4 regions of the Mesorhizobium sp. M0772 genome follow, and region 3 is predicted to be linked to each of the others. Evidence: predicted binding sites of a transcription regulator. Region 3 holds the regulator's gene; each other region holds the start of a gene.
What was found. Region 3 encodes LexA, which represses DNA repair genes until DNA is damaged. Its sites were predicted from a motif close to TGTTCNNNNTGTGTTCNG; they were not measured.
Positions count from the first base shown of each region.

Region 1 (5,122 bases), on a different contig from region 3:
GCAACCGAACTGTCCGGACCACCCCAGTTGTCGGTATTGTTCCCCGTTGACCAGACGCATTCCGCCGTAACCTGTTCGGCGAGACTTGTTATCCGGAAGTCGCAGAACGGCGAATTTATCGCGTCCCGGTGCGCGTCGAGCGCATTGAAAAATGGAGCGCGGGGTCGATTGGTCTTTTCAACCGTCCCCCGCGTGCTGAAAACTACGCCTTCCGGCGCGATTCCCCCGCACACCCGCAAAAGCTTCAGGCTTCGCATAGCCTCCCTGAGTTTGGGGCCTTGCGATTGTCCAGACGGACGGAAGAGGGCAAACAAATCCTCTTCCGTCGTCTGCGTGTAGGGAAAATGAACCGGCTGGGTGCCTTCTTCATCGTTGAAAGCATAGTGCTTCGTGACGGACGGCAAGCTTGCGAATTCTCCCGTCGGATCAAAGAGAATGCACTTTCCGCCGGCTGCCTTGATCTGATCGAGGATGGCGGCAATTGTCCAGCTCTTGCCGCCGCCCGTGGCCCCGAAGACGCCGCAATGCCGTCCGAACAGTTTTTCGGGCGGCAATTTCAGATGGATGCCGCCGCCGGCGCTTAGCAAGCCAAGATCGATCGACAACTGATCGCTTCCCGAAAGCGAGTTAGCGGCGAGGTCACCGAACAATTTTGGTTGCGCGAGATAAACGGCATCGCCAATGCGAGGATGCGCTCGTAAGCCGCGAACAAGCTTCTGGTTTTTCTGATCGACAGATGCGAGCAGTTGAATTCGACCGACGGGATGAGGTTCCGGCGGGCTTCCCATCGCGGGTTCCACGCTCAGCCGCTCATTGTCCGGGAGCTTGACTTCGATGATGCGCCCCAGAAGCTTGATGCTCTCGCAGTCGATGAAAACGAAGTCACCGACAGCGCCTCGCGCGAGCGCGCGTCGTTCCGGGCGGGCCGTCGCCTGCGGAAGATTGGCCTGTGCAATCGAGGCACCCACAACGGTAATGGTTCCGACATAGCCATCGGGATCGACAAGGCTTTGCATGATCACGACCCGGCCGGGTTATTCAGGATCTTGAGGCGCTCCATATGCCGCTCTCGCTCGGTCTGAGCAACGAGATCGGGGAGGGCTTGCGCGAGATCGTCAAAGCGGCCGTTCAGAAGTGAGAGCCTTTGATCACCTATGTCGACGAGGCGCTTGAAAGTTCCAAAAGACGCGCTCGCACCGGGACGTGCGAGTGTATCGGCCGGTAGGATATGCGCTTTGGTCTCGAGCTCGCCGTCGGCGATGTATGCAAGGTCGCAGACGATGACGCGCAGGCTCATATTTGCCTCCACAGCGGCAAGTATGGGCTTGGTTATATGATCGTCATTGAACCCGAAACCGGAGATGATGACGGCCGTATCGGGCTCTCGCAAAGCGCTTTGCAAGGCTCCCATCATATCAAGAAAAGGCGTTTCGAACGCCTCCTGGTATTTGCTGTCGCGTGGGTAGATCAACGCCGCCGGGCCGTCGTCATCGCTTCTGGAGCGGACAAGCTCCGCACCTTTGCGCCGCCAATCTATGGAGCCGTGCAATTTGTGAAGGTGGAAAACATTTTCGATGTAATCCGGGCTATCCCTGCCGGCATCTCGCCTGACGATGTCGTGGACGAAATGACCACGATCATAGACCTGTGGCAAAGAGTGGGAGAAGCCGTCGATCATCGTAAAACGGAGCGCGCGAGCGGCGTACTCGAAGGCTAGATCATAGTTGGTCGTGAATATGCGGGTGCGCGGCTTGCGCACGCCCCGCCGGGCGATTTTTCGGATGATCGCTTGATGGGCGCTCAGGTCGGTGGCCTCGTCAACGAAATCGACGCTCAGGGCGATCGTCTTTTCTGCAAGCCCGATAAATTCGGCAACGTCTTTCGCTTTTTCCACGCCGAAGAGTTCGAGATAAATTTTGCAGTGGGATAGAAATTTCTCAATATTCTTCGCTGCAACCACCGCCTTGGCATTCGGCATAAGAGCGGCGATCTTGTTGACCGTCTCCTGCGTTGCCGCTGTGACGACCCCGTCCCACAGATTGAGCATGCTTGGGGCTTGCTTTGCGCCCTGGGCTGCATTCCTCGCGCAAAAAGACGATCCGGCACCGGTGAGCAGAACAAGGTTCGATGCGTTCAGGGCAGAGGTAAGCAGATCCTCGATAGCGCGGCTGCTGCCGCGATCTACAACTTCCCCCTTGTCGCTCTTCACGTCGTCATGCGAGCGCCAGCCTTCGCCGCGCGCGTAAAGACGGATGTTGCTGGCGGCTGCCAGCTTTGTTTTCCAGTAGCTCATGGTTCCTCCCACAGACAAACCATACAAGCATCGCCGTCGTAGGAGAACCAATTTCCCCGCGTTGTTTTCTTCGGAACAATCTCGCCCTGGCTTCTGCGAAAGCAGCCGGCAACGTTGCCGCATCGACGAAATACATTAGCGTTTACTTAATCAAGAAGACTCGCTTTTCCTGTCCCATTTTATGATCCCTTGAACGAATGGCGGCCGTGTAGCGGCCGCCCTTCGTACCCCTCCTACGTCGGCGACCCTTGTGTTCATGCTTTGATCTGATATCCTTCCTTAACCCGCTCAGAATAATATTCTTCAATATCTTCGAAGGGGATCGAGTTTTGCTTGTAGAGAATCTTTCTATCGGCCGAGTCGTTATGCATGAGGTATTCCAGAGGAAAGACGGGCCCAATGTAGTGCCGCCATCCTACGGCAAGGATCTCGAAGTACTGGATGCCAAGGCTCTCAGCCATTTTGGGATGCGTATCACTGACGCGCTCTCCGCACAGTCCAAGAGCATAGAGATGCAGATAGTGAAGACCGATGGCGCGAGCGTGGTTGGGACTGCTCGACGTCTTGTTCTCGCAACCGACACCGACTTCCCCAGCGTCTCCAATCACATGGCCGATGCCCTCGCTGACGCACAGAAATCACGAGGGATTCCCGGTGGAATGCTTCTAGTCTTCGATGGGAAAGTCGGTGGCGACGGAAAGCCCTTCTTAGGGGTGATTAAAGCGGAGATGCAGTCCGGCTTTCAACGCCGACTGGCTGCGGCAAAAATTGTGACCGAATTCCTCGAGAACATCTTCCTGACGCCAGCCACGAGACTTTACAAGCTTGCTCTGTTCATCTCTGAAGATGCCGCTGTCGCGGCGAGCACAAATTGGCGATGCTTCGTATTTGACAGCAATATCACCGCCGCCCGCCGAGAGAACGCGGCCGTATATTTCTACGACGGCTTTCTTGGCTGCGCCTTTCCTGAGAGCGGGAAATACGAAACCGCGAAGTTCTTCGACCTCACGAAGGAATTCGTTCGCACCTTGGTAAATGACCGAGATCTCCGAAGGGACCTGGGAGACGCGCTGTTCGCCTTCGTCAAGGTAGATCAGGCACCCACGTTCACCTCGCAACAGTTCGGCGACACGTATCTGCCACCCGAATTGCGCGACCCGTTTAACAAGTTCCTCGAAGCCAAGAAATTCCCGACCAATAGAGCCGTGGTTCGGGACATCAGCGAGATGGGTGGAAGGTTGCGGCGCCGGAAGTACAAGTTCGGTCCAGACATCGAGTTCTCTGCGTCCCCGGACGCGATACGGAATGGCACCGTGACATTCGAGGATGTGCCGGCAGGCGATGTTTCCCAAGGCGAGGCTGCAAGCTGGACCAGGATCACGGTCCGCAGGCCAGTCACCGAACAGCTATGACGACCGAGTTCGAGATCCTGCGGCGCTGGGAGGCGGAGCAGCAATACTACGATGCCTGGGGCAGGTTCATCATCCACGCGGTCATCGATGGGCTCTCGACCCAGGTGAAAGCGCCGGACCTGTTCTTGCGCCTTCCGGTTAAGCATAGGCTGAAGGAGAGCAAGTCGCTTATCCAGAAGGCTCTCTATCGCGGCAAGGGCTATGCAAGTCCGTATGACGACATCGAGGACAAGGTGGGCATCCGCTTCGTCGTGCTCACTTCCGACGAAATACCCATCGTCGAGAAGGCGATCACCGAATCCGGCGACAGATACTGGTTCTGGGAAAAGGCCCGGGACTTCGCTGAGGAGCGAGCTCGCAAGCCTTGGGAGTTCGGGTACCAGTCGGTCCACTACGTGGTTCGGGCAAAAGCGGGGGTCGTCTTCGAGGGCGTCCCTATGCCGCTGGACATTCCGTGCGAGATCCAGGTCCGCACGCTGCTGCAGCATGCCTTCAGCGAAGTCACCCACGACACAATCTACAAACCAAGCGTCAAATCGACCCCTGAGATGATGCGGGCTGCGGCAAAGGCGATGGCGTTAATCGAAGCGACTGACGACTACTTCCGCCAAGTCGGCAACCTCATCGACGCATCGGTCAAGAGCGTCAAGGCACTGATCGACGCCTTGTCCGTGTACTACGGAGACAAGGTGGGCATGGACGCGACTGTCACCACTCTCGACGGTGAGTTGATCGAAGCGTACCTCCCACTGGCCGGCGAGAGCTCAATTGAAGACATCCTCCTATGGCTGAACACCAAGGATTTCATCATGGAGCGCATCAAGGGCCGGCGACAGGACCAGACCCTGTTCGCCTTGCCCTCGATCTTGTTGCTCTATTTCGTGGTGGGCAATTTTCCGAGCATCGCCACCTCGCCGGGTTTATTTACCGATGAGGAACTCGGGCCGATATACTCCGACCTTGGGTTGGCCCTTCCGCTGTAGGCCAGAAGGCAGTCCAAGGCGTCGAAGCTCAAGTCCAAACGAGGTTGCCTTGCGAAAAAACGTTGCTCAGCCCGGGAATCTGCGCTGGGGCAGCGGCTGATCAGCGCGCGTTCGAGAGACGCGACTGAAGGAGTTGTGTCGACAGAAGTTCGCCAAGCGTGACGTCGACGGGCGGCCACTATCTTGGTTCTCGAATTTGACGGCGAGTAACGCAATGAGGTCGCTCCAGAACGGCAGCTTATCGCAAATCCTAGCCGAAGCCCGCTAGGCCGGTAACGGCCCAAAACAAGTCGTTCGCTCGTCGCCTTCGCGATGACACTTCTTGGCGCCCAATCTTCCAAGCCTGCAACGTTCACTGCATCGCACGGGCGCGTATATTGGGTATCTTCGATTTTCTGAAACGCCACGCCATGCTGCTTCCGTTTAACAATACC
Region 1 is NZ_JAMYPB010000056.1:6,768-11,889, forward strand. Features, by position in the region: gene NKI06_RS26560 (ATP-binding protein) at 1-1,016, opposite strand, end outside; gene NKI06_RS26565 (SIR2 family protein) at 1,019-2,293, opposite strand; gene NKI06_RS26570 (nucleoid-associated protein) at 2,659-3,705, shown strand; gene NKI06_RS26575 (GTP pyrophosphokinase) at 3,702-4,688, shown strand.
Region 1: a site for LexA is predicted at 2,545-2,562, ahead of NKI06_RS26570 (nucleoid-associated protein). Genes of this name have one in related genera too.

Region 2 (5,122 bases), on a different contig from region 3:
AGGTCGAGGCCGCCCTCGACAAGAAGCTCGGCGAGGCCGAGGCCAGCATTGCTTCCATCAAGGCCAACGCCATGAAGGAAGTCGGCACGATTGCCGAGGACACCGCTTCAGCCATCGTCGATGCGCTTGTCGGCGGCAAGACGAGCAAGGCCGAGATCTCGGCTGCGGTCAAATCCGTGGCCCGGTGAGGAGCACATCATGGACGCCACATCTCTCGCAACGCTTTGGGCAACGGTTGCCCTCGTCATTTTCCTCGGCGTTGCCGTTTACATCAAGGTGCCAGGCCTGATCGCCAAGTCGCTCGACGCCCGTGCGACCAAGATCAGCGACGAGCTTGCGGAAGCCCGCCGGCTGCGCGAAGAGGCCCAGCAACTGCTCGGCCAATACCAGAAGAAGCGCAAGGAAGCCGAGCAGGAGGCCGCAGCCATCGTCGCTGCCGCCAAGCGCGAGGCCGACATGCTTGCCGCCGAGGCGCACAAGAAGACCGAAGACTATGTCACCCGTCGCACTGCGCTTGCCGAGCAGAAGATCGGCCAGGCAGAGCGCGAAGCCGTCGCCGAAGTGCGCGCCAGCGCCGTCGACATCGCCGTCGAGGCGGCCCGCACGCTGCTCGCCGGCAAGATCGACGCCAAGGCCGGCGCGGATCTTTTCAAGTCCGCGCTGCAGGACGTGAAGGCCAGGCTGAACTGAGCGGGGATAACTCGCTGACATCAAGCCGCCCGGGCAACCTGGCGGCTTTTTTGTTGAGCGGCGACGGAGATTGGCGAAGGCGGTGGTGCGCCTGATCTCCCCCCTCGAGGGGAGATGTCGCCAAAGGCGACAGAGGGGGTCCGTTCGACCAGGCGCGACGCTCTTTCTGCGACCAAGAAGGGCTAGCACTTCACGCGCGCGACCCCCTCTGGCCTGCCGGCCATCTCCCCCTCAAGGGGGGAGATTAGCTGTCCAACCCGACAAATCCTTCTTCTTCCACCACCTCAACCCCACCCAGCCTGAACGGCGCGAATGATGCCCGGTGCAGCCTTGCCACCAGCCCATGCGCTTCGATCGCGGTGCGGTGCCGCACGGTGGCGTAGCCCATATGGACCTCGAACCCGTAGCGCTCGTGATGGCTGCCGCAGCCGCACATCATGCGGTCGCGCATCACCTTGGCGACGATCGAGGCGGCGGCGATCGATTGCGAGCGCTGGTCGCCCTTGATCAGCGCGCGGCCTTCGCAGAGGAGGCCCGGCGGTACATCGCGGCCATCGGCCAGCGCCAGCTTCGCCTGGATCGGCAGGCCGGCAAGGGCGCGGCGCATGGCTTCCAGGCTGGCCTTGAGGATGTTGCTGCCGTCAATGCCTTCGGCGCTGACCGAGGCGATCGACACGCCGAGCGCTGACCCCAGGATTTTCAGGAACAGCGCCTCGCGTTGCAAATGGTTGAGCCGTTTGGAATCGTCTAGCCCGTCGGGAATGTTGGCGGGATCGAGGATCACCGCCGCCGCCACCACCGGCCCCGCCAGCGGACCGCGGCCGGCCTCGTCCATGCCTGCCACCGGCCACAGGCCTTCGGCCATCGCCTTCGTCTCGAAGGAGAAGTCGGGCTTTTCGACGATTTCGAAAAGAAGCGGAGAATCGGAACGTGCGCGAGCCATGTTGCGGCGAGGTTCGCATCGGCTCCGATTCTCCGCAAGTCCCTCCAGGGTCGAGTGGGGCAAGACCGGGAGGGCACCGTCTGCAGGCCGGGGGACAGGCCGGACGGGATTCTTGGGTCGCCTGACAGCCACGAGGGCAGGGCAGGCGCTACTCTCAGAGCAGCATCAGCTGCTCGGTCGCCTTGGCGGCGGCGACAAACTGGTCGGTTCGGAGCGTGCGCCGCTCGGCGTTGAGGCCGAGCCGCTTGGCCGTGATCTCGAAGCGCCGGCCGATCTGCCAGGCATAGGGGCCGGTGCCTTTCATCCGCTTGCCCCATTCCGAATCATAGTCCTTGCCGTCGCGCATCGAACGGATCAGCGACATCACGTGCCGGTAGCGGTCGGGATAGTGGCGCAGCAGCCAGTCCTTGAAGATCGGCGCCACCTCGAGCGGCAGGCGCAGGATCACATAGCCGGCCTCGCGGGCGCCTGCGGCGCGTGCCGAATCGAGGATGCGCTCCATCTCCTGGTCGGTCAGGCCGGGAATGATCGGCGCCACCATGACAGAGGCCGGGATGCCGGCATCGGAAAGCTGCCGGATCGCCTCGAGCCGCTTGGTCGGCGTCGACGCGCGTGGCTCCATGGTGCGCGCCAGCATGCGGTCCATCGTTGTCACCGACAGGGCCACCTTGGCCAAGCCCCGTTCGGCCATGCGCGACAAAATGTCGATGTCGCGCGTCACCAGATGGGATTTGGTGACGATGCCGACCGGATGGCCGCGCGCCTCCAGCACTTCGAGGATCTCGCGCATGATCCGGTATTGTTTCTCGATCGGCTGGTAGGGATCGGTGTTGGTGCCGATCGCGATGGTGCGCGGCTGATAGCCATCCTTCGACAGTTCCTTGTCGAGCAGCCGCGCCGCATCCGGCTTGGCAAACAGCCTCGCTTCGAAATCCAGCCCCGGCGACAGGCCCATGAAGGAATGCGTCGGCCGGGCGAAACAATAGACGCAGCCATGCTCGCAGCCGCGATAGGGGTTGATCGAGCGGTCGAAGGAAATGTCGGGCGATTCGTTGCGGGTGATGATGGTGCGCGGCTTCTCGACCTGCACTTCGGTCTTGAACGGCGGCAATTCCTCCAGCGAATTCCAGCCGTCGTCGAACACATGCCGGCTGACCGGCTCGAACCGGCCGGACGGGTTGATGCCCGCGGAACGGCCGCGGTTGCGATCCGGACGGACGCGCACGCCGCTCTGTTCGATCATCGCATTGGCCATCTCGGCTCGCCCTGCTCCGAAAGCAGCAATGTCCGCACGCACGATATGTTCCATTTTGGCCCTTTCCCAAGGACTGTCGGCTGGCTGTCGAATCGCTCTGTTCATGAAAATAATCCTATTTCGCTGATGAGAACAAAGCAAGAACTTTTTCGTTGGGCCATGCAAAACTGGCGCTGCGCCGGGCTTTCCGCTATTCGGCTAAAATGCTCAGCGTTCTCATCGAAACCCGGGATGACGAAGAAGGCCTTGCCCGCACGCTCGCCTCGTTGATCGGCGGCGCGGTCGAGGGCGTGGTGCGCGATGTCATCGTCTGCGACACCGGCTCGACCGACCAGACGCATCGGGTTGCAGATCATGCCGGCTGCCACTTCGTCGCCGGCGGCATTGCCGCGGGAATCAGGCAGGCGAAGGGTGACTGGCTGCTGTTTCTGGAACCCGGCGCAAGGCTGGCGGAGGGCTGGATCGACGACGTTGTCGCTCACACGGCGCGGCAAACCATGCCGGCGCGCTTTTGCCGTGCGCGCGGCAGCCGCACGCCGTTCCTGTCACGGGTGTTTTCGGGCAACCGGGCGCTGGCCGAAGGGCTGGTCATCAGCAAGCGCCAGGCCGCTGCCCTGTCGAAGAACGCGCACAGCGCCGAAGCCCTTGCGCGCGGTCTCGCCACCAGGCGGCTCGACGCCGAAATCTGGCTGGCGCCGAAGAAGTGATGTTTCTCCCTTTTCCCGTTCCCAGGGAGAAGGGTGCCCGAAGGGCGGATGAGGGGCAGCGTCGGCGTCTCATCCGCATTGGCACGGTCGCAGCACCATCCCTCTTTTTCGCCGCAAAAAGCTATTGTGCATTGCACAAAAGCTGACGCGGGATTAGCATTCCGTTGATGCGGGATATCGGGGTTTGGGTAGTGCCGGAGCGGTAAGCAAGCGCCGCGTCGTCGTTGCTGCCGTTCATATCTGAGGACCCCGATGAACCTTTCGTCCCCTGACAAATCCGGCGCCCCCAGCCTGGAAGCCATTGCCCGCAACGGCAGCCTGCTCCGCCGCATTGCGGTGCGTATTCCGACCTATCTCTCCGACCTGCGCGAAAATCCCGCATGGCTGCCGATGTTCGTGCTTGCCCGCACCATGCCGGCGCGCAAGCTGCACTGGCTTGGCGCCAAAGCCGCGCGCCCCGCGCAGAGTGCCGAAGCTACGATGTTCAGGGGCGTCGACCTCAAGTCGATCCTCGCGGCGCTGCGCACCGATGGCCTGTTCTCCGGACTGGTCCTGCCGCAGGCAATCCACCAAGAGATCGCCAGCTTCGCTCAGAGCACGCCGTGCTTCGGCAATTTCGACCGCCGGCTCGAATTCATGCCCGGAGAACACGCAGAAGCCGAGAAGCGGTTCGGCCGCTCTTTGCTCAGCGGACACTATTTCGAGCGCATCCTCGGCTGCAAGGCGGCACTCGCCATCCAGAACGACCCGCTGCTGCTCGACATCGCCGAGCACTATCTGGGCGGACAGGCGAAGCTGATCACCACGCGTGTCTGGTGGAGCTTTCCGACAGGCGAGGCTTCCGACGCCGACAAGAACCTTGCCTCGCTAGGCAAATATCATTTCGATCTCGACGACTGGCGGATGCTGAAATTCTTCTTCTATCTCAAGCCCTGCGATGCCGGCACCGGCCCGCACGTCTATGTCAAAGGCAGCCACAACAGGCGCAGCCTCAAGCACCAGTTGACGCTGCTGGTCGGCCATCCGGCGCAAGACGTGCTCAAGGTCTATGGCGACGACAGCCCGGTCACGCTGACCGGCGAGGCCGGCCTCGGCTTCGTCGAGGACCCGTTCGGCTTCCACATGGGCACCGTGCCGTCCACCACGCCACGGCTGATGATGGAGGTCGGCTTCGGCGTCTCGCCGCCCTCGCGCCGCCGCTTCCACGGCGAGCCGGTCATCCGCTGACGCCGGAGCGGATCTCGACCGGCATCCAGCGCGCTTGCCGCCGGGCAATGCGACCCTCTTTGTTCTCGGCATCATACTCCATTGGGACCGGCTCGCGGTTGAACCGCGGCCGGTCATCCAGCGCATTGACGATGACGATCGCTCTCGGTTCGCCGTCGGTGGTCACAGCAGCGACATAGACGCCGCAGTCCCGGCAGATGAGATAATCGGCGGTGCGCAATCCGAACCGGTATCGGTGCAGCCGCGCCTCGTCCTCGACCGAGACGATCAATCGGCCCTGCGGATCGGCGGCGGCGCGTG
Region 2 is NZ_JAMYPB010000022.1:11,663-16,784, reverse strand. Features, by position in the region: gene NKI06_RS16455 (F0F1 ATP synthase subunit B) at 1-188, shown strand, start outside; gene NKI06_RS16450 (F0F1 ATP synthase subunit B) at 199-690, shown strand; gene rnhB (ribonuclease HII) at 935-1,633, opposite strand; gene NKI06_RS16440 (PA0069 family radical SAM protein) at 1,788-2,942, opposite strand; gene NKI06_RS16435 (glycosyltransferase) at 3,092-3,595, shown strand; gene NKI06_RS16430 (hypothetical protein) at 3,848-4,822, shown strand; gene NKI06_RS16425 (GFA family protein) at 4,812-5,122, opposite strand, start outside.
Region 2: a site for LexA is predicted at 3,017-3,034, ahead of NKI06_RS16440 (PA0069 family radical SAM protein). Genes of this name have one in related genera too.

Region 3 (5,122 bases):
CCGTCTGCGCAGACGGCTTCGCCGTCCGTCATGGCCCGCGCTCCGCCGCAGCCTTGCCGTGGCCGCCAACACGGAGCTCGACCGGGGCGTCGCCTTCCTGCTGGTGCCGGTTTTCCTGGCGGCCGGCGTCATCATTTATTTCTCGCTGGCCGGCGAGCCCGGCTTTGCGCAGCCAATCGCCATTGTGGTGCTGGCGACATGTTGCGCTGTCGCCACGCGACCTCGGCCGAGGACGCATCTGTTCTGCATGGCCGCGATGCTGTGCGCGCTCGGCGTCGTCGCCGCCAAAGTCGAGACCTGGCGCGCCGGAACGCAGATGCTCGGCTCCGAGATCCAGACACGGCTGACCGGCCGCGTCGTCAGTCTCGAACAGATGGAAAGCGGCCGCATCAGGCTGACGCTCGATGTGGTTTCGACCGCTTACCCCGAGCTGCGCTACGCCCCGGAGCGGGTCAGGCTCTCGGCGCGGACCGTTCCCGCCGATATGACCGCCGGCTCCCTGATCACCGGCTATGCCAGGCTGTTGCCGCCGACCGGTCCGGTGCGGCCGGAGAGCTACGATTTCTCCTTCGACAGCTATTTCACCGGTATCGGCGGCAGCGGCTTCTTTCTCGGCAATCCGAAAACCATTGCTACGCAGGGACCGCCGCCGCTGACCGCGCGGCTCTCCTCGGCAATCGAGAACGCGCGCGAAAACATTGCCGACCATATCAGGGGCAAAATCGGCGGCGCCGAAGGCGAGATTGCCGCGGCGTTGATTGTCGGGGTGCGCGCCGGCATCCCGGACGAGGTCAACGAAGCGATGCGGCGCACCGGCATCTACCACATCATCTCCATCTCCGGCCTGCACATGGCGCTGGTTGCCGGCACCATCATGGCGTTGCTGCGTGGCGCCTTTGCGCTGTTTCCCGATTTCTCTTCGCGCCGCCCAGTCAAGAAATATGCAGCAGTGGCAGCACTCGTCTCCATCGCCGCCTATCTCGTCATTTCAGGCGTCGTGGTTGCCGCCGAGCGCAGCTTCATCATGCTGGCGGTCATGCTTGTCGCCGTGCTGTTTGATCGCGCCGCACTCACCATGCGCAATCTGGCGATCTCCGCCATTGCCGTCATCCTGGTGTCGCCGCACGAGGTGGTCGGTCCCAGCTTCCAGATGTCGTTTGCCGCCACCGCCGCCCTTGTCGGCGCCTATGCCGGCTGGGCCGATTACCGCGCCGACAAGGTGAGAACGCCGCCGGCAAAGCGCTCCTTCGTCGGCTTCCTGTCGCGAAAATTCGCGCTGGCCATGGGCGGCCTCGCCATGACCTCGATCATTGCCGGCAGTGCAACCTTGCTGTTCGCCATCTGGCATTTTCAGCGTGTGTCGCCGCTCAGCCTGATCGCCAATCTGGCCGTGATGCCGATTGTTTCGTTGATCGTCATGCCTTTTGCCGTGCTCAGCGCACTGGCGATGCCGTTCGGCGCCGACGGGCCGTTCCTCTATGTGATGGGCAAGGGTCTGATGGCGATGATCGCTATATCGGCCTGGATTTCCGAGCGCTCGCCGGTCGACGCCGTCGGGCTGATCTCCATCCGCTCGGTGCTGCTGGTGACGGTCGCCCTCGTCATCGCCACCATGGCCACCACCTGGCTCAGGTTGGCGGCCGTGCCTTTCGCGCTGGCCGGCCTGTTGACGGTGCCGCAGGTGCTTACGCCCGACGTGCTCATATCCGAGGATGCGCATCTGGTGGCCATGCCGATCGGTGGCGGCGAACTCGCCCTCAACCGCGAACGCTCCAACGAATTCACCACGGACAATTGGAAACGGGCGCTGCGGGCCGAAACCATTATCCCACCTGAGATTTTCGAGTCAACAGATACGCGGTTCGATCTCGATCCGCTCGATCTGCCGCCCGGCTCGCCCTTCTATTGCACCGGCGATCTCTGTATCGCCCGGCACCCTTCCGGAGCCATTGTAGCGCTTGCGAAAGACCGCAAGACGGCGCGGCCGGCCTGTGCCTTCGCGAGCCTGATCGTCATCGATGACGCCACCGCCTACAATCCGTGCCGCGACCCGCTGGTGCTGGTCGTGACGAAGAAACAGCTGGCCCGCGACGGCAGCGCCGCCGTCTTCTTCGATCCGCAATCGGCAGCTGCAGCGCCAACCATCCGCTTCGCCGTCGACAAGCCGTATCGCCCCTGGCACGAGCAACGCCGCTTCTCCCGCGAAGCGCGCGGCCTGCCGCCTTACAACCAGCGTGAAAAGTACAAACCCAAGCCGGCTCAGTAGCGCCGGATCAATCCGACAAGCTTGCCCTGCACCTTCACCCTGTCCGGTCCAAAAATGCGGGTCTCGTAGGCCGGGTTGGCGGCTTCCAGGGCGATCGAGGCGCCCTTGCGGCGGAAGCGTTTCAGGGTCGCTTCCTCATCGTCGACCAACGCCACCACGATCTCGCCGGGGCTGGCTGTGTCGGCATTGCGGATGATGACCGTGTCGCCATCGAAAATGCCGGCCTCGATCATCGAATCGCCCTTGACCTCGAGCGCGTAGTGTTCGCCGCCCATGATCATATCGGGCGGCACCGAGATCGAATGGGTCTGATGCTGGATGGCGTCGATCGGCACGCCGGCGGCGATGCGTCCCATAACCGGGATTGAAATCGCGGAAACGGCATCGTCATTGCCGGCCGACATCGAACGCGACGGCGAGCCCGGCTTGATCTGGCGGCCGAGACCGCCTTGGCCCAACGCGCCTTGTCCTTGGCCGCCTTGCCCTTGGCCGGTTTGACCAAGACTGCCCTGAATGACGCTCGGCGAAAACTTCCTCGCCGCATTGAGGCCTGGTGCGATCGAGTCGGGCAGCCGCAGCACTTCCAGCGCGCGCGCCCGGTTCGGCAGCCGGCGAATGAAACCGCGCTCCTCAAGCGCCGTGATCAGGCGGTGGATGCCGGACTTGGAGGCGAGGTCGAGCGCTTCCTTCATCTCGTCGAAGGACGGCGGGATTCCGCTCTCCTTCAGGCGTTCATGGATGAACATCAGAAGCTCATGTTGTTTGCGCGTCAGCATCGCGGCCCCCAAGGGTTCTGAAACCAGAATCAGAAAAAACAAACCCAGAACAAACACTATCTGTTCCAGTTGTGTTCCGCAACCTTTTAAAGTTTAATGAATGTGTTGACGTTTTGTTCAGCGTAACGTTCGGCGCTGCGAGCGCCGCCTGCGCCCAGTTGCCAGCAACGGGGTGAAACGAAGACCAAGTGCCCTGCGTCGTCGGCTACGATCGCCGCTTCCTTTTCGGACGGGGCTGCGCAGCATCCGCGCGGGGTTCTCTCTGGGCATAGACCCGCAGCGTGTAGCCGATGTGAGCGGTCATCAGAGTTTTCGCACGGTCGACGTCGCGATCGAGGGCCGCTTCCATCAGGGCGGTATGGTGTTCGATCGCCACGGCGTCGCGCAGGGCCGCCACGGCCTTCCGGTGTCCGTCCGTGCGGCCGGCGGCGGCGCGCAGCGTCGGGGCCAGACCCAGAAAGCGGTGATGGCGATGCAATTGGTCGGAAATCGTTGCATTGAAGCGCAGCAGCCAGCTGGATGTCGCGGCACTGAGCAGCGCCGCATGGAAGGCATCGTGTTTTTCGTACCACGCGTCGACCGCATCATCCGATGGATCGTCGAGAACAGACCCGCACCGTGAGAGACGATAGTGGGCGGCAACGACCGCGTCTTCCCACTCACGGTCGCCCTTCTCGATCGATTCCACCAGCAGGGGCAGTTCGACCACCAGCCGCGCACGCGCCAAATCCTCGAGCTCCGCCCGAGAGACGGGAGCGACCGCAAACCCGCGGTTGCTGATGGCGGTCACAAGCCGTTCCGCCTCCAGCCGCGACAGCGCCTCGCGCAACGGCGTCCAGCCGATGCCGTAGGTGTTGCGCAGCGTGCTCAGCTTCAACGGCGCGGCAGGCGCCAGCCGGGTCGCAAGAATATCGCGCCTGAGCAGGCGATAGGCCACTTCCGTCTTCGAGGTCTGCTCGTCATCCAGCATCGTGATCCATCAGACATAAACGCTCGGGCGGATCATTATATATCAAAGCCTTTCAATGGGTGAATTATATATAATGTTTGACAGTTCAAGGGCGACCACTCAAGATCGCCGGCATGTTTGGGCGGCAGGCTCCGCCGCGCGCGTTTGTCCATGGAGGGGCGCCGGATCATGAGCACGACACCCGATCTCGCTACAATCGAAGCAATGGATGCCGCCGATCCGCTGCGCTCCATGCGTGAACGCTTTGTCTTGCCGCAAGGCGTGATTTATCTCGACGGCAATTCCCTGGGCGCCGCGTCAGCGGTCGTCTTCAGCGAACTGCAGCAGGCCGCCACGCAGGAATGGGCGCACGACCTCATTCGCGCCTGGAACACCGCCGGCTGGTTCAACATGCCGGTGGAACTCGGAGATCAGCTCGGGCGACTGATCGGCGCGGCTGATGGGCAGACGGTGGTCTGCGACACAACCTCGATCAACATCTACAAGCTGCTGCACGCAGCGCTCGGCATGCGGCCGGATCGGTCGGTCATCGTTGCCGAGGGCGACAGTTTCCCGACCGACCTCTACATGGCCGAAGGCGTCGCCTCGACCCGGCCGGGAACGCGGCTGCGGCTGGAGGGCGTCGACGCGGCCGCAGTCGAGGAGCTGATCGACGACAGCGTTGCCGTCATCCTGGTCAACCACGTCAACTACAAATCCGGCCAGTTGCGCGACATGGCGGCGCTGACGCGCAAGGCACATGACGCCGGCGCGCTGATCATCTGGGATCTCTGCCACACGGCCGGCGCCTTGCCGGTCGAACTTGACCGTGCCAATGCCGATTTCGCCGTCGGCTGCACCTACAAATACCTCAATGGCGGCCCGGGCTCGCCAGCCTTCATCTACGCGGCCGAGCGCCACCATGACGATGCCCACCAGCCGCTCAGCGGCTGGTGGGGCCATGCGCGGCCCTTTGCCTTCGAGCAGGGCTTTGCCGTCGGCAGCGGCATTCGCCGCTTCCTGTGCGGAACGCAGCCGGTGCTGTCGATGCGGGCGCTCAAGGGCGCGCTCGATATCTGGAACGACGTCGATATGGCGGCGGTGCGCAGAAAAAGCATCGCGCTGACCGAC
Region 3 is NZ_JAMYPB010000019.1:15,799-20,920, forward strand. Features, by position in the region: gene NKI06_RS14985 (ComEC/Rec2 family competence protein) at 1-2,266, shown strand, start outside; gene lexA (transcriptional repressor LexA) at 2,260-3,042, opposite strand; gene NKI06_RS14995 (GntR family transcriptional regulator) at 3,248-4,012, opposite strand; gene kynU (kynureninase) at 4,181-5,122, shown strand, end outside.

Region 4 (5,122 bases), on a different contig from region 3:
GTTTGCCGGCGAGATCTTCCTGATCGCCAGGTTGTTCGCCGACGAAGACCACTTTGGCGTCATCCGGCCCCTCGCCGAACACGGTCTGTGTCGCGTCGCGCCAGAGCGGGCAGCGACGACAACCCTTTGCAGCCTCGCGCAAATCGGAAATCGTCTTGGCATCGTCTTCATCCGGCGCCTCGGCCGGCCCGGGCTTCGGCCAATGTCTTGCCTGCAGCTTGGCGTGGTGCGGCGCCGGCGTTGTCGGCAGTCTGGCAATCATATCCCTGGCGGCCTCGTCCGCTCCTGCGATCAGATCTGGAATGAGCGAGGCCTCGGGAAGGTTCCGCCAATATTTCTTCGGCATCTCCTTCTGCATCGCCGTCAGCTTGAGCCGCGCCGGGTTGAAGATGTTTTCGAAATAGGTCAGCCACAACGCCTCGGTGTCGTCCTGATCGGGTGCATCGCCCTTGGCCGCACCCGGCCCGATCGCCAGCCTTTCGCCGTTCCAGTCGGCGGAGGCATAGGGCGTCAGGATGGTCCAGCGCATGCCGGTGAACCGCCGGACGAAGAAATCCGCGTTGCGCTCGACAATGAAATGCTCCGGCTCGAACCAGGCGACGTAGCGCTCGTTCTCGCCGTCGCCGATCTTCCGGAAGCGTACGAAGGCATGCATCTTATGGCTGTCGCGCCGCACCGCCTTTTCCATGGCTTCGAGCCGCCTGGTGTCGGGATCGGATGCGATCGCCAGCAGTTTCGGCTCGGTGCGCAGGCGCCAAAGCATCCGGTAGAGAAAGGCAAACCGGCCGGGGTCGGAGTGGCAGAAGGCGGTTTCTGCATGGGCGATGAACTCGCGCGGGACGGTAAGCTGCGCGCCCTCTGGCACCGCCGGCAAGGCATCTTGAGGATCATTGGCGTCGGACCCGACACCCCAACTAATATCCTCAGGCCGGACCTCATTCAGCGCCAGACGCCGTGCCGCATCGCGCCAACCGGCGAAATCGGTCTGGCTCGCTAGCCGGACGGTGTATCGGGCAAGGTCGAGCTGGGCCGGCTGCATGGTCAAAACAGCGACAGTTGTTCGCAGGACTTTACGATCGTATCGCGCAGGCCTGTCTTGTCGGTGAGTCCGCCCGGCGACCAGCCTTCGGCGATGATGAAGGGCCTCAGCTTGGCGATCGAATGGCAGATCCGTCCGACATCTTCCAGCCGCATACGTCGGTGGCGGCGGGTTTCAAGGATCTTCGCCACCACCTTGGTGCCCAGACCCGGAACCCGCAGCAGCGCTTCCCGATCGGCGCGGTTGATGTCGACGGGAAACCTCGCCCGATTGCGCAAAGCCCAGGCGAGCTTGGGGTCAATAGCGAGATCGAGCATGCCGTCGCTGCTGCCGGCGAGGATTTCCGGCTGCGAAAAGCCGTAGAAACGCATCAGCCAGTCGGCCTGATAGAGCCGGTGCTCGCGCATCAGCGGCGGTTTTTGCAGCGGCAGCGACGATGACGAATCCGGGATCGGGCTGAAGGCGGAATAATAGACGCGCCGCAGGTGATAGCTGCCATAGAGCCGCGCGCTGGTGTGCAAAATGCCGTCGTCGGATGTTTTGTCGGCGCCGACAATCATCTGCGTCGACTGACCTCCGGGCGCAAAGCGTTCGCGCTTCTTGGTCCTCAGCGTCGGCTCGGCTTTTTCCTCCATCTTCCGGCGCAGGTTCGCCATGGAAAGCCGGATCGTTTCCGGCTTCTTCTCCGGCGCCAGTTTCTTGACGCCCTCATCGGTCGGCAGTTCGACGTTGATAGACAGCCGATCGGCGTAGAGCCCGGCCTGCTCGACCAGTTCGGCCGAGCTTTCCGGAATGGTCTTCAGATGAATATAGCCGGAGAATTTTTCGTCCAGCCGCAGCCGCCGCGCCACTTCCACCATTTCGGCCATGGTCTCGTCCGGGGAGCGGATGACTCCTGAGGACAGGAAGAGGCCCTCGATGTAGTTGCGCCGGTAGAAATCCATGGTCAGCTTCACCACCTCGTCGATGCTAAAGCGGGCGCGGCGCACATTCGATGACGAGCGGTTGATGCAGTAGCTGCAATCGTAAATGCAGAAATTGGTGAGCAGGATTTTCAGGAGCGAAATGCAGCGGCCATCCGGCGCATAGGAATGGCAGATGCCCATGCCTTCTGTGGAGCCGATACCGCCGGATTGGAGCGAATCCTTCTTCGCCGAGCCGGACGAGGCGCAGGAAGCATCGTATTTGGCGGCGTCAGACAGGATTGCCAGCTTTTCACGGACGGTGGGTGCGCTCATCCGTTCATGATATGTTCTTGAAGGCTGCAGCGCCACCTCATTTGATGCAGGCGGCGAAAAAGTAATCGCCGCCTGATCGTCGGGCTAGCAGGACGACTGCCCGAGTTCCAGGCGGTCTCTCAGACCTCATGGAGGTAGAGGTGGTAATCCAGCTCGCTGACGGTGCGGGCGACGCGCAGATACTCCGACTGCTTGATCGCCACGAAGGTGCGATGCAGATCCTCGCCAAGCGCCTCTTTCAGGAAGCTCGAGGCCCGCGCCGCCTCGATCGCGGCGCGCCAGTCGACCGGCATGGTCGTGCGCGTGACGGCGGCTTCATAGCCATTCCCAGTGGTTTCGGGGCCGGGGTCGAGGCCTTCGTCCAGACCCTTGATGATGCCGGCCAGCACCGTTGCCGCGATCAGGTAGGGATTGGCGTCGACACCCGACGGCCGGTGCTCGATGCGCCGGTTCTTGGCGTCGCCCGCCGGGATGCGCAGCGCCACCGAACGGTTGTTGACGCCCCAGGTCGGCGCCACCGGCGCATAGGACTGCGAGACGAAGCGCCGCCAGGAATTGGCGTGCGGCGCAAACACCAGCATCGATTCGGCCATGGTCTGGATCAGCCCGCCGAGCCCCTGCAGCAGCGGCAGCGACCAGCTTTCGCCGCCAGCCTCGGCAAAAACGTTGCGGCCGTTCTTGTCCTGCAACGAAACATGGAAATGCATGCCGGAGCCGGCGTATTTTTCGATCGGCTTGGCCATGAAGCAGGCGGTGACACCATGGCGGCGCGCCTGCGCCCGCACCAGCCGCTTCAACATGACGAGGTCGTCGGCCGCCCGCATGACATCCTTGCGATAGTTCAGCGTCAGCTCGTACTGGCCGGGCGCGTATTCGGAAATCACCGTTTCGGCCGGAATGCCTTGCGCCTTAGCCGCGGCATAGATGTCGGAAAACAGCGGCTCCATGCCGTGCAGATGGTCGACGGAATAGACTTCCGTCTTGGCCGAGCGGCGGCCGTCGAGCACGGCGTCCGCCGGCTTTACCTTGCCGTCGGCGTCACGCTCATTGGCAAGCAGGAAAAATTCGAGTTCGAAGGCGCCGGCGGGATAGAGGCCCTTGGCCGCCAAGATGTCGACCTGCCTGGCCAGCGCCAGCCGTGGGTCCGACGACATAGGCTGTCCCTCGAGATGGTACATCGCCATCAGCAACTGGCCGCGCGGCGGGTTCGTGCCGTAAAGCGGCACCAGCGTGCCGGGGATCGGCCATGCCCTGAGATCGCCGTCTCCAGTCGTCCAGATCAGCCCGGTTTCGTGCACATCCTCGCCGGTGATGTCGAGGCCGAGGATCGAGATCGGCATGTGGCGGCCGCCCTCGAAGATGCTTTTCAGCTCATGCCGGCGCACGATCTTGCCGCGGCCGACCCCGTTGGCGTCGGTCAAGACGATATCGAAGGCTTCGATTTCGGGATGGGCGTCGAGAAAGGCTTGCGCCTCGGCGGGCGTCGAGCCCGAAGGTGAAGTCATGATTAGTGTACTCGAGTTTGGCTTGGCAGCTTGTCTCATGCCGTCAGCCTTGCCGCAACCGTGGCGAAGGCGGTGATCAGCCGGTTGACCTGGGCGCCGGTGGTGGCCGGCGAGATCAGCATCATGTTGTGAAAGGGCGCGATCAGCACGCCCTGGTTGACCAGCGCGACATGGATAGCCGCCTCAAGCTCCGGCGCATGGGCAGTCTCGGCTTCGGCGCCGTTCCTGAGCGGGCCAGGGGCGCAGATGAACTCGACGCGGGCGCCGACGCGGGCGACATGCCAGGGCAGATTGTAGCGATCGATGACGCCGGTCAGCCCGGCATCGAGCCGCAGGGCGAGGCGATCCATCCGGGCATAATTCTCCTGCGTCATCACCTCTTCGAGCGTTGCGCGCATGGCTGCGAACTGCAGCGGGTTCGCCGACAGCGTCGTGCCCATGCCGGAATAGGCCGGCTCCTTGGTTCGATTGTAGTCGGCATAGCGCGAGGCGACCTCGTCGCTCATGCCCCACACGCTTGCCGGCACGCCACCGGCGATCGGCTTGCCCAGCACGAAAAGGTCGGGCTGCAGCCCGAATTTTCTGGTGTAGCCCCCTGGGCCGGTCGAGATGGTGTGGGTCTCGTCGATCAGCAGCAGCGTTCCGGCCGCGCGCGTCAGTTTGCGCAAGGCGTCGTGAAAACCCGGATCGGGCAGCACCATGCAGGAATTGGTCAGCACCGGCTCGGCGATGACGCAGGCGACATCGCGGTCGGCGAGCGCCGCTTCCAGTGCAGCAACATCGTTGAATTCGATGACCTTCGCCGTCCTGGTCAGGTCGCGGAATTCGCCCGCCAGGCCCGGCCGGTTGACAGCTTTGCCGTCGACCAGCCGGACCATCGTCTCGTCGACCGAGCCGTGATAGCAGCCGTTGAAGACCAGGATCTTTTCCCGACCGGTGATAGCGCGGGCAACACGCAGCGCGAAGCGGTTGGCGTCGGTGGCGCTGGTGGCGATCTGCCAGAACGGCAGACCGAAACGCTGTGTGAGCAGCGGCCCGATGGCCAGCGCATCCTCCGAAGGCAGCATATAGGTCAGGCCGCGCCCGGCCTGGCGGCGGATGGCGCGCGCCACCGGCGGCGGCGAATGGCCGAACATCGAACCGGTGTCGCCGAGGCAGAAATCGTCCAGCCTGTTGCCGTCGATATCCGTGATGGCGGCGCCCTTGGCGCTTTCGACCAGGATCGGGAATGGCGTCGGCCAGTCGTTCATCCAGTGCATCGGCACACCGCCGAAGAAGCCTGGCAGGCCGTTACCGACCTTGGCCTGCGATTTCGGCCGCGCCTTGCGGAAGGTGTTCGC
Region 4 is NZ_JAMYPB010000005.1:90,969-96,090, reverse strand. Features, by position in the region: gene NKI06_RS05140 (UdgX family uracil-DNA binding protein) at 1-1,039, opposite strand, end outside; gene NKI06_RS05135 (putative DNA modification/repair radical SAM protein) at 1,042-2,277, opposite strand; gene NKI06_RS05130 (glutamine synthetase family protein) at 2,397-3,782, opposite strand; gene NKI06_RS05125 (aspartate aminotransferase family protein) at 3,818-5,122, opposite strand, start outside.
Region 4: a site for LexA is predicted at 2,279-2,296, ahead of NKI06_RS05135 (putative DNA modification/repair radical SAM protein). Genes of this name have one in related genera too.